DNA from 4 places in the Cobetia sp. UCD-24C genome. Region 1 is predicted to be linked to each of the others. Evidence: predicted binding sites of a transcription regulator. Region 1 holds the regulator's gene; each other region holds the start of a gene.

What was found. The regulator sigma-54, encoded in region 1, starts transcription at its own class of promoters, with help from an activator protein. The targets are predictions, from matches to a motif close to TGGCACNNNNNTTGCTNT.
Region 2: AOG28_RS07480 (putative urea ABC transporter substrate-binding protein) is a predicted target of sigma-54. The motif match lies at 1,553-1,570, and genes of this name have one in related genera.
Region 3: AOG28_RS07830 (aminomethyltransferase family protein) is a predicted target of sigma-54. The motif match lies at 1,427-1,444, and genes of this name have one in related genera.
Region 4: AOG28_RS03420 (ANTAR domain-containing response regulator) is a predicted target of sigma-54. The motif match lies at 1,278-1,295, and genes of this name have one in related genera.

What each region holds. Positions count from the first base shown of each region.
Region 1 is NZ_LJTD01000001.1:406,554-409,674, forward strand. Features, by position in the region: gene lptB (LPS export ABC transporter ATP-binding protein) at 1-728, shown strand, start outside; gene AOG28_RS01745 (RNA polymerase factor sigma-54) at 962-2,410, shown strand; gene hpf (ribosome hibernation-promoting factor, HPF/YfiA family) at 3,072-3,121, shown strand, end outside.
Region 2 is NZ_LJTD01000004.1:251,916-255,036, forward strand. Features, by position in the region: gene AOG28_RS07475 (ABC transporter permease) at 1-87, opposite strand, end outside; gene AOG28_RS07480 (putative urea ABC transporter substrate-binding protein) at 196-1,344, opposite strand; guanidine-I (ykkC/yxkD leader) riboswitch at 1,398-1,506, opposite strand; gene AOG28_RS07485 (DUF6998 domain-containing protein) at 1,822-2,268, shown strand; gene AOG28_RS07490 (DUF6998 domain-containing protein) at 2,314-3,003, shown strand.
Region 3 is NZ_LJTD01000004.1:333,329-336,449, reverse strand. Features, by position in the region: gene glnT (type III glutamate--ammonia ligase) at 1-989, opposite strand, end outside; gene AOG28_RS07830 (aminomethyltransferase family protein) at 1,676-2,821, shown strand.
Region 4 is NZ_LJTD01000002.1:249,351-252,471, forward strand. Features, by position in the region: gene AOG28_RS03415 (NarK family nitrate/nitrite MFS transporter) at 1-785, opposite strand, end outside; gene AOG28_RS03420 (ANTAR domain-containing response regulator) at 1,337-1,912, shown strand; gene AOG28_RS03425 (CmpA/NrtA family ABC transporter substrate-binding protein) at 1,963-3,121, shown strand, end outside.

The DNA of each region.
Region 1 (3,121 bases):
CTCCGCGTACGCTGAGCGTTCGCCATCTGGCCAAGGCCTACAAGGGCCGCAAGGTGGTCAAGGACATCTCGCTGGAGATCCGCCAGGGCGACATCGTCGGCCTGCTGGGCCCCAACGGCGCCGGCAAGACGACCTCGTTCTACATGATCGTCGGGCTGGTGCGCGCCGATGCCGGCAACGTCTCCATCGATGACAAGGACCTCTCCGCTGCCGCCATGCATCAGCGTGCACGCGCCGGCATCGGCTATCTGCCGCAGGAAGCGTCGATCTTCCGCAAGCTGTCGGTGGCCGACAACATCATGGCGATTTTGGAAACCCGCAAGGACCTGGATCGCAATGGCCGCAAGGCACGCCTTGAAGAGTTGCTCGAGGAATTCAGCATCACGCACATCCGCGCCAGCGCCGGCATGAGCCTGTCCGGCGGTGAGCGTCGTCGGGTCGAGATCGCCCGTGCACTGGCCACCGAGCCGGACTTCGTGCTGCTCGATGAGCCCTTTGCCGGCGTCGACCCCATCTCGGTGGGCGAGATCAAGAGCATCGTGCGCCAACTGCGCGATCGTGGCATCGGCGTGCTGATCACCGACCACAACGTGCGCGAGACGCTCGATATCTGTGACACCGCCTATATCGTCGGCGATGGCCAGATCATCGCCCACGGTGATGCGGACTCCATCCTGGCCAACCAGCAGGTGCGCGACGTCTACCTGGGCCACGAGTTCACGCTCTAGGGTCAGCGGCTGCGCTGAGTCCTCGCGAGGCAAAAGCTTCAAAAGCCGCTGCGTGATTTTATCGCGTAGCGGCTTTTTCATGTCTGACATCAGACGCATGCATGACGTCCATACCACCTTGGTGGAAACATGGCATGCAAGTTGCTTGAATATTCACGACAACCACTTGTCAGTGCCCCGAGTCACGGTATAGCGTAGTAAGCACGTTCCTTTGCCGTGAATTGACTGACTCCATGAAACCCACCCTGCAACTCCGCCTCGGCACCTCGCTGACCATGACGCCGCAGCTCCAGCAAGCGATCCAGCTGCTGCAGCTGTCGACGCTCGACCTGCGTCAGGAGATTCAGCAAGCCCTCGAGTCCAACCCCATGTTGGAGCTCGACGAGGACTACGAGTCGCTGGATGTCGTCGAGACACAGGATTCGAGCGAGATCTCCACTGCCGACTCCTCGAGCGAGATTCCCGAGGAATACCCCCTCGACAGTGACTGGTCGGACCTCTACCAGGACCACGCCGGTAGCCTGACCAGCTCCGGCAGTGGCAGCGGGAGCGAAGAAGGGCCGGACTTCGATCGCAATACCAGCGTCGAGAGCCTGCAGGACCACCTGCGCTGGCAGCTGGCGATGACCGACCTCGATGGCCGTGAACGCCAGATGGCGGAGAGCCTGATCGATGCCGTCGACGGTGCTGGCTATCTGAGCCTGTCACTCGACGAGCTAGTCGATGGCCTGCGCGGCCAGGGCCTGCCCGGCCTCAAGGCCTCCGAACTCGAGCAGGTATTGCTGCGTCTGCAGCAGTTCGACCCGACCGGCGTCTTCGCCCGTGATCTGCGCGAATGCCTGCTGCTGCAACTGGCACTGCTGCCGGATGATCTGCCGCTGCTGGCGCAGGCGCGCCGCCTGGTACGTCAATTCCTCGAGGCACTGGGCAACGATGACCGCAAGCTGCTCAAGCGGCGCCTGAGCCTTGACGATGACGAGCTGGATCACGTCATCCGCCTGGTACGTGCGCTCGATCCGCGTCCGGCATCCGCCTGGGGCGAGCCCGCCAGCGATTACGTGATCCCTGATCTGCTGGTGCGCCATACCCGCCATGGCTGGCAGGTCGAGCTCAACCCGGAAGCGCTGCCCAAGCTGCGTATCCAGCCGGAATACGCCGCGCTGATCAAGCGTGCCGACAAGTCCGCCGACAACACCTTCCTCAAGGACAACCTGCAGGAAGCGCGCTGGCTGATGAAGAGCCTGTCATCGCGTAATGACACCCTGCTCAAGGTCGGCCGCGAGATCATGGCGCGCCAGATCGACTTCCTCGAGCAAGGCGAGGAAGGCATGAAGCCGCTGATTCTGGCCAACATCGCCGAAGTGGTCGAGATGCATGAGTCGACCATCTCGCGGGTCACGACCCAGAAGTACATCCACACCCCGCGCGGCGTCTTCGAGCTCAAGTTCTTCTTCTCGAGCCAGGTTGGTGGCAGCGGCAGTGGCGACGCCCACTCAAGCACCGCCATTCGTGCCCGCATCCGCAAGCTGATCGCGGAAGAGCCGGCCCGCAAGCCTCTCTCCGACTCGCGGCTGGTCGATCTGCTCGCCAGCGATGGCATCGAGGTCGCACGCCGTACCGTGGCCAAGTATCGCGAAGCGATGGGCATCCCCTCCTCCAGCGAGCGCAAGCGTCTGGCCTGACGCATCACCTGCGGCTGCCATGCCCTGCTCTCACCTCCACAATGGCAGCCGCCGCCAACCTCAAGCACTGGATTTTTCCGCTCATCAGCCTCTGACTTCGCGGGCAGCGGTATGCCTGTCGCGCGCTCTGTCATGCCGTCAACCGCTCGCCAATTGCCCGTCATGGCCCATGACGGCGCGCAGAATGATGGTAAAAAACCGCCGTTCCGGCAGCGTCATTTACCGTCAATCGCATGTTTTTAAAGTCACTTTTGCGCGTATTGCACCTGGATGACACCCGGCGAACCTCCCGTAACGCCGCTTGCTCCACGCAATCGAATCGTCTGAAAGGCGACGTACATGCAGGGATTGGCGACGAAAACCCGCCTTCTTGCGCGTCTTTCACGCACCACCCACCAGACGTGCCCTTGAAGTCCACTCCGTTACCCCTCACTGAGTTGAAGACAAGCACTGAGCCACGATGCAGCGCAGCGTTGATCTTTGCGCAAAGCTTGGGCATTGTCGGTACAGACGCTCACGACATCTGACGCCACTGGCAAGGGTGCGAAAACATCGCCAGACGGTGGCCGTCAAGCCTGTTGCAGAGCGTCCGATCAGGGTTTGCTCGTAGTCAAAAAGGGTTACAATTGAATGGCAACCCGCTGGATAAAGGAGCGTGTCCATGCAAGTGAATATCACCGGGCATCATGTGGAACTTACCGATCCTCTCCG
Region 2 (3,121 bases), on a different contig from region 1:
GTAAAGGATGGCCAGCAGCGCGAAGGGCAGGCCACCGAGCAGCCAGCGGCCACCACGGGAGGGTGTCAGATTGATCAGGCGTTTCATGCGCGGGCTCCACGGGTGCGAACGAGGGTGCGGTCGAGGGAGGCGGTCGGTTCACGTTCCGCGAGGCAGGCTGCCCCGCGGAGCGTGTGCGGCATCCACCGCGTGGCGTTACTGGCTGTCGGCCAGTGCGGCGGTGTAGCTCGGGTCGAAGCGCAGCATCACGTTGCCTTCATTGCCGATGACGCCGGCGGGGGTCTCGATACCGATGAAGCCGGCATCCGGGGCGCCTTCGCCCAACAGGCCCTGCGCGAAGCTGAAGTCGGCGATGTGCTGCATGGTGTCCTTGAGACTCGGCGCATTGAAGGCGGCCACGGCTTCGGCGGGGGTGTAGTACATGTGGGTCGCGGCCAGCTGGGACTGATAGCCGGCGAGGTCGGTGCCGGCGGCATCGGCCATCTGGGAGAGGGCGTCTTCGTCACCGGCTTTCATCTTCTCCATCACCTCATACCAGGCACCGACCAGCGCGTGGCCGAAGTCCGGGTTGTCCTTCAGCGTCTGGGTGTTGACGACCATCAGGTCGAGAATCTCGCCCGGGATGTCGCTGGAGTTGAAGACTTCGGTGTAGCCGGGCATCTCCTTGAGCGTGGCCAGCTGCGGGTTCCAGGTCACCACCGCCTGGGTGTCGGTGTTGCTGGCCAGCGCCACGATGTCGGCATCGCCGGTATTGGTGGTGGTCAGGTCGCGCTCGCTCATGCCGACGCTGTCCAGTGCGCGTGCCAGCAGGTAGTGGGAGACACTGAACTGCACCAGATTGACCTCGCGGTCCTTCAGGGACTCGATGGAATCGCCGTCGCGGACCATCACGCCGTCGTTGCCATCGGAGTAGTCGCCCAGAATCAGCGCGGTGGAATCGACGCTGCTGGCGGCGGGGAGGGTTAGGGCGTCCATGTTGGTCATGGCGCAGCCATCGACATTGCCGGAGGTGTACTGATTGATGGACTCGACGTAATCGTTGACCTGCACCACATCGATATTGATGTCGTACTTCTTGGCCCACTTGTCGACGATGCCCTGGGTGTCCGCGTATTCCCACGGCATCCAGCCGGCATACACCGACCAGCATACGCTGAAGGAATCCTGCGCCATGGCCTGCGGGCTCAGCGATGCGCCAAGCAGCAGGGCGCCGGCCAGCGCGGCATGTCTGGAAGTGTTTCGGGAAACGGTAGATGAAGCAGATGAGACAGCAGCGGATGACACCTGGGCGCTGGCATCCGAGGGGGAAGTCGCGGACTGGGAAAGGCGAGTGAGCTGGGTCATTGTCGTTATCTCCGGCGGAAAAAGTGAGAGGCGCCGACCTTTACAGGCTTTGCGTCTCCCGGGCTTTTGTCCCGCCGTGTAACCCCCAGCTTGGAGGTCGAGTGCTCTCGGACCAGTCGTGACGGCTATCAGCCAGTCACCGGAACCCTAGCGCTCCATTGGTGTAGATTTTCGATTGTTGTATGCCTATCGGTGCCTCGGTGAATGTCTAGCAGGAAGTGTGCCTGTGAGAATTTCTTCATATAAAACAATGCTATATAAGATTTCATGCAGCATGGATATGCATATCGAAATCGTACGCTGCACCAATTTGATGAATTCTTCCGTCTCTTGCACCTTGGTGAAGTCAGTCGAGAGTGAGTGCTATCCAGTGGCCAGTGAGAGAGAAATTCAGAGATATTTTTAATACACAGTTGGTTGTTTTCAAAACATGGTAAAGATAATATGTGATTACCTTGGATAATTGATGACTAAATCGTGGATAAAAATAAACTCAAAAGCTTGGTAGGCGACTTATATAATATTGTTAATGAGCTGGAAGAAATGTTCCCCGGGCGACATTTCACTCCGGATGGCCATATGGTAGGGAGTCTAGGAGAGTGTCTAGTTGCCAATGCATATGATCTAGAGCTTTTGACTGCTTCCAACAAAGGGTATGACGCTATCGCCAAGTGCGGTACCAAGATCGAAATCAAGGCAACACAAGCGAAATCGGTTGCATTTCGCAGTGAGCCCGAGCATGCAATTGTGATCAAGATTTTACCCGATGGTAGCTTTGAAGAAATCTATAATGGCCCTGGGTCATTAGTTTGGCAGCAGTTTTCTGAAAAGAAATTACCTAGTAACGGGCAGTTTCAGATTTCTCTTGCAAAACTGAAAGTGATGAACAAGTCAGTCCGTTTTGAAGAGCGTATAAGGCCGTAATATAAATGCATTATGCATATGTCAACCTTCTATGAGTAGTTGATCATGGCACTTTCACAGATGCAGATCATCCAATCCTTGGGTGAGGCAATGGCCTGGTTCGAGCGAGAACTGAACTGGGGCGTGCCGCCGACTGAGCTACGTCATCTTTGCGGACGCATTGGTGAGCTTTACGCTGCATTGATCACCAATGGTCAGATGGCGACCGAGGTGAATCAGCGCGGCTATGACGTGGTAAGCGGTGACGGTGAGCGAATCTCGGTCAAAACCACTGTGATGATGAGCGGTGGAGGCCATGTTGCTTTCAATCCCCGCTCGTTGGATGAAGTGGAGCGCATCATCATCCTGCGTATCAATACAGAAGAGATGCAGATCGAGAAGTTGCTGGATGCCACATTGGAAGAGGCAAGGTCGTTGATGTCACCGGAGCGCGCGGGCAAGCAGAGTATCTCGTTGTCTCGATTGGCCAAGACTACGAAGCCGCGCAGCGAGCTGAAAGCCGTGCGTGAGGTCATGTACGCGTCTTGTATTGTTCGCGAGCTTGAGAACGGCAGCATCGAAGTAGAGCGTGATGATGGTCAGGGGATGCAGTCAGTGAGCCCTGTTCAGCCAGTGCTGCGTGAATTGGCAAAACAGTTGAATCTGCCGCTGGTGAATGGCAACGGCAATCCGCACAACACCCGTCAGCTGGGTAGCCTGGTCATCAGGGAGATTGCTCAGGAATCTGCTGGGTGATTCAGCTGTGATGGGATACGAAGACGCCGGCCTTTGGCCGGCGTCTTCGTATCTTGAGCTGCTTTTATTTCTGCTTTATCGGGCGCTCACAATGTAGCGCGCCGCTTTCCCAAGGGGT
Region 3 (3,121 bases), on a different contig from region 1:
CCGTAGGGCACACGCACCATGGCCGAGCGGTTGTTGTCACCGTAGGCGATGAAGACCGGTGCCCAGGTCGCGCCGCTGGTGCTGCCACCGCCGACCAGACGCTTGTAGGAATTGACGGTCGGCGCGGCAAAGGCACACAGTGCCGGGGCATGTGCCAGCAATCCGCCGAGGAAGTGGTACGCCAGCGGTGACAGACCCATGCCCTGGGCGTCGGAGTCATCGCCGAACAGGTTGCGGCCGGTGTCATCACATACGGACAGGTGGAAGTGCATGCCGTTGCCCGGGCGGTCCGCCAGTGGCTTGGGCATGAAGGAGCACACCATGCCCAGGTCATTGGCGATCTCGCCGGCGGCCATGCGCACGAAGGTGAAGCGGTCTGCCGAGGTCAGCGCATCGCTGTAGGTGTAGTTGATCTCGAACTGGCCGTTGGCGTCCTCGTGATCGATCTGATAGACGTCGAAGTCCACCGCCTGCAGCGATTCGACCAGACGTTCGAGGAATTCACGCGAACGCGACAGGCCCTTGTAGTCGTAGCAGGGCTTGGCGAGGGTATCGCTCTCGTCCACCGGCAACAGCTCACCCGCTTCCCCCCGGCGGAACAGCGAGAATTCCGGCTCCAGCCCGCTATTGAGCGTCCAGCCCTTCTCCTTCAGGCGCTCCAGCTGCTTGAGCAGCACCACGCGGCTGTCGTTGGCGAACGGTTGCCCATTGACGTAGCCATCACAGGCCATGCGCGCATAACCCGGCTGCCACGGCACCAACGACAACGAGCTCAGATCACCCCGCGCCATGAAGTCCGGCCCCTCCGGCGACATGCCGAGACCACTGACGGCAAAGCCGGCAAAGCCGGCGCCCTTCTCGACCACATCCATCAGGCAATTGGCCGGCACGGACTTGGTCTTGGCAGCGCCATGAATATCCACGAACTGCGCCAGCAGATAGCGAATGTCGTGATCCTTGATGAACTGTTGCGCGTTTTCGGGTGACATCTGGGTTTCCTCTGAGAGCGGACCGGGTTCCATCTCCCTCGACACTGTCTGCCACCCCGGGAAACCTGACCCCTTGTGGTGACTCGCCACGTCAAGATAGCGGATGAAACGAGTTTTTGTGATTCCTGCTGGTCAACTTTATTTCCCTCAAAGAAAAGCATGCAGCATGCCATTTCGTCAGCTGTCGCCCAGAGCTTTTCACCAACCTCCTGTTTTGCATGGAAATTTATTTTCCAAGCTCATTTCCACCCACAGGAAACGCCAGGTGATCCTGAGTGAATTCCTGCCCGTTTCTCGAAATAGGCATCATTTCGGTGCCCAAAGCCCTCTCTTCGCACCAGCATGACGCAAAGCGCTAATATTCACGCCCGAATTCGTGCTGCCGATCGGCGCCTGACTCGCTCAAGGGCTGCCGTGGCCATGGCCTTTGACGGAATTGGCAAGCCCCTTGCTTAACCATGAGGAATGTTTCTTTCCTTTCAAGAATCGACCCTCGTGCGATCAGGCAAGGCAAGCAGCAGGCACAAGCCCTTGTGAAGCGCCTGAAGAGGCGCCTGAAAAGGCGAAAGAACAACAACACCTCCTGCGGCGGATGCGCGTCTTGCGCGCCATCTTCGCCAGCATCAGCAGGACTACGGCACCCCCCATTTACGCTAGGCAGCACGACTCACAGGAGAAAGGGACGCATGGCGAATTCATGGCGCATCTCGGCACTGGCCGAACAACACCGCAAGCTGGGCGCGGAGCTTGAAGACTGGAATGGCATGGGCACCGCCTGGAATTACGCCGTCTCGGATACGGCCGATGACCACGAGACCATTCGCACCCGCGCCGGTCTGATGGATGTCTCGGGGCTCAAGAAGATCCACTGCAATGGCCCGCATGCTCAGGCCGTGCTGGATTACGTCACCACGCGGGACATGTCCAAGCTGTATCCGGGCAAGTCGGTGTACGCCAGCGTCTTGAATGAGGCCGGCAAGTTCGTCGACGACTGCATCGTCTATTGTCTGGCGCCGAACTCCTACCTCGTGGTGCACGGCACGGGCACCGCGAATGAAATGCTGGCCAAGAGTGCCCTGGGGCGCGCCGTCAGCCTGACCTTCGATGACGACATGCATGACATGTCACTGCAGGGGCCGGTCGCGGTGGATTTCCTGGAGCGTCACGTGCCGGGTATCCGTGAGCTGCGTTACTTCCACCATCTGCAGACCCAGCTGTTCGGCTGCCACGTGATGATCTCGCGCACCGGCTACACCGGCGAGCGTGGCTACGAGATCTTCTGCAAGGCCAAGGACGCCCCCTCTCTGTGGGAGCAGATCCTTGAGGAGGGTGCCGACATGGGCATCAAGCCGTGCAGCTTCGGCACCCTTGACTGGCTGCGGGTCGAGAGCCACCTGCTGTTCTACCCGGCGGACAATTCCGAAACCTACCCGTATCCCGACCAGCCGGTGGGCGACACCCTGTGGGAGCTGGGCCTGGACTTCACCGTCTCGCCGGGCAAGACCGAATTCCGTGGCGCCAGCGAACACTTCGCGCTGCAGGGCAAGGAGCGCGTCAAGGTCTATGGCGTGCTGCTGGATTCGAAAGACGTCGCCCAGATCGGTGACAAGGTCTACGCCGACGGCAAGTGTGTCGGGGTCATCACCCAGGGCATGTACTCGCGCCTGAGCGATCGTTCCATGGCGCTGGCACGTCTCGAGCCCGGCTATGCCGAGCATGGCACCCCGCTGACCCTCAAGACCGGCACTGACGGCGAGACCAGCCTCTCGGCCATCAGCCATTCCCTGCCCTTCGATGACCCGGAAAAGGCCAAGCGACTGGCTCGCGGCTGATCGCACGCCACAGCCACGAGGCAACAAGCTCAAGCCGCGAGGCAACAGCTCAAGCCCCGCGGCGACAGCGCGAATCGCGTGATGCTGGATAGCGTGAAACCTGAGAGGCCTCCTCGGCATGGCGTCGAGGAGGCCTCTTGCATCACATGCCATGGAGTCAGACCGAGGACTGGCCACAAACGTGGATGAGGGTTGGCGGTAAACTTGATAATGTCACCCGATATTCGCACGCGGGTGACGCGCAACGACTCCCACAAGGACGCGTATTCTCACCCCGCCTGATCATTGTCCTTATCGCAT
Region 4 (3,121 bases), on a different contig from region 1:
TTGTTGATGGTCAGCTCGACCCCGAAGCAGGCGCCATAGACGAGGAACAGGGCCCAGACGCGGATGTCGCGTGCCGCCGCGCCGAAGGTGGCGCGCATACTGTATTCCTTTTCGGCCTTGGGCAGCTCACCACGCTCACGCAGCTCGCTGAAGTTGCCGTCCGGGGCATCCTGGGTGAAGAAGTAGTAGGCGATACCGGTCAGGAACAGCACGATGCCCGGCACGACCATCGCCAGACGCCAGCCCAGGGTCTGCTCGACGCCCAGCATCAGCAGGCCGGCCATCACCAGCGGCATCAGCATCTGGGTGGTGCCGCCGCCCAGGTTGCCCCAGCCCGCGGTGGTGGCGTTGGCGGTGCCGACCACGTTGGGGCCGAACATCACGGAGGTGTGGTACTGGGTGATGACGAAGGAGGCGCCGATGGCACCGATGGCCAGACGGGCCAGGAAGAAGGATTCGAAGCTGTCGGCGAAGCCGATGCACATCACCGGCAGCGAGCCGAGGCACAAGAGCCAGGTGTAGGCCTTGCGTGGCCCGATGCGATCACACAGCACGCCGATGGCGAGGCGCACGATCACCGTGATGGCGACGGAGGCGATGATGGTGTTGCCGATCTGGGTCTTGGTCAGGCCGAGGTCGTCACGCACCACGGCCATCAGCGGCGCGATGCCGAACCAGCCGAAGAAGCAGACGTGGAAGGCGAACCACGACATGTGGAAGGCGCGCATTTGCGGGGTGTTGAAGCTGAACAGCCGGATGCGGCTGGCCTTGTTGCGGATATCCATGAGTGGGCTCCTGATTCAGCGTCGGTGCCGGGCACGAAGTCAGGTGTGCTCGGCGAGTGGTCGAACGGCTGTGAATGAACGACAGCAAGGGCGCCTCGTCATTGAGGGGCCTGGTTCGACGCACTCGTACTCCGAAGAGCCTGGTCCACGTCATGGATAGCGATGGCAGCAGTCGGTGATGCCATGGTTGCCGGCAGCAGAGCGTCTGTGCGGCAAGTGACAGGAACAAAGCAAGTAGCGCGCCAGTTGCGGGGGTGTGGGCGGGACAAGTCCCAGAAGATCAATGGCTTGGCGAGGGCGGTGGGTTGGCGCGCGCAGGCGGTGTCCCGGGCTGGATGCGCGCTGGCGGTGCGTCAGCAAGGCGCGAGGTACCAGTCTGGCGCACGCAGATGGCGCTGGGAGGGGCGGGCAGGCGCGTGCCTCATTGCAGTGCAGCGACGCTTTCGGCTCGGCCGCTCTGAAGGCCTTTGGCCGCAGGGTTGCACCAGATTGCGGCACGAATCCTGCTTGGGTGTACCGCAAGTCTCATGCCCGACCCAAGGAAACCTGACATGCCCGTGACCGTGCTGATCGTCGATGTCCGCAGTGAGCGCTCCGCCGCGCTGGAGCAGGCGCTATTGAGCGCCGGCTTCGAGGTGGCGCTGCGCGTTGACGAGCACGAGGACCTGCACGCGCTGGTCGAGCAGCATCAGCCCGATGCGGTGATCATCGACGCCGACCTGCCCAGCCGCGACACCCTGGAACATCTCGGCCAGCTGGGGCGACGCTATCCCAAGCCGATGATCATGCTGGCCAGTGAAGATGCCCCGGACCTCGTGCGTGAGGCGGCCGGCGCCGGTGTCTCGGCCTATGTGGTGGACCACGTCATGCCAGCGATGGTGCGCAGCATGGTCGAGGTCGCCATCACCAGCTTCGAGGCGCACCGTGCGCTCAAGGGGGAGCTCAACCGTACCCAGACCACATTGGTGCAGCGGCGCAGCGTGGATCGTGCCAAGGCCGTGGTGATGGAGACGCGTGGGCTCAGTGAAGATGCCGCCTACCAATACCTGCGCAAGACCGCCATGAACCGGCGCCTGGCCCTGCATGAGCTGGCCGATGAGCTGCTCAAGGCCGCGCGTCGGCGCTGAGCCGGTCGCCGTACTGTCCTTCTCTCTCGATCGTTCAAGAGGTGTGCGTGATGCCCACAGATGTACCCCTGAATGGCCATCAGCTGACGCTGGGCCTGATGCCACTCAATGATGCCGCGCCCTTCGTGGTCGCTGAGCAGTTGGGGCTTTTCCGCGAGGAGGGGCTGGCGGTGACACTCAAGTGGCAACCCTCTTGGGCGGCGTTGCGTGATGACCTGCAGACCGGTGTGCTGCAGGGCGCGCAGATGCTGGCGCTGATGCCGCTGACCTCGACCCTGGGCCTGGATGGCCGCGCCACGCCGGTGATCAGCGCCATGACACTGAATCTGGGCGGCAACTCCATCACGCTGTCGCGCGCGCTGATGGCCACCCTCGGCGAGGACGGCCACGACCTCTCCAGTCCGTTGCAGGTCGCGAAGGCGCTGGCGGCGCATGTGCACGAGCGCAAGCAGCGCGGCGAGCCGCTGCTCAAGCTGGCCAGCGTGCACCCGTTCTCCTCGCACCGCTATCTGTTGCGTTACTGGCTGGCGGCGGGCGGCATCAATCCGGACCGCGACGTCGAGATGCGTGCCGTGGCGCCGCCGCTGATGGCGGCGCAGCTGGCCAGCGGTGCGCTGGATGGCTTCTGTGTCGGTGAGCCCTGGAACAGCCTGGCGGCGGCGCAGGGCATGGGACAGGTGGTGGCGGGCAGTCACGATATCTGGCGCTTCGGGCAGGAAAAGGTGCTGGGCGTGCGCGAGGACTGGGCGGAGCAGCATCCGCTGGCGCATCAGGCGCTGATTCGCGCGCTGCTCAATGCCTGCGCCTGGCTGGACCGCCCCGGCAATCGGGCCAGAGCCGCCGAGTGGCTGCACGAAGAGGGCATGCCGGAGGTGCCGATGAGCGTGGTGACACTCGGGCTGGAAGACGTCGATGTCGAGCAGTCGGTGGACGACTTCCAGCAGCACAATCCCGGCTGGACCATCTTCCATCGCTACGCGGCCAACTTCCCGTGGCGTTCCCAGACCCGCTGGTACATCGCCCAGATGCAGCGCTGGGGGCATCTGCAGGGCTTCAATGATGAGGATCTCGAGGCGACGCTGACACGTTGTGTGCGCCCGGATCTCTACCGCACGGCGGCCCGCAAGCTGGGCATGGTGGTGCCGGTGGCGGATGAGCGCAGTGAAGGCACGCATCCGGCGCCCTGGTGGCTAAGCGGCGAGGCGGGCC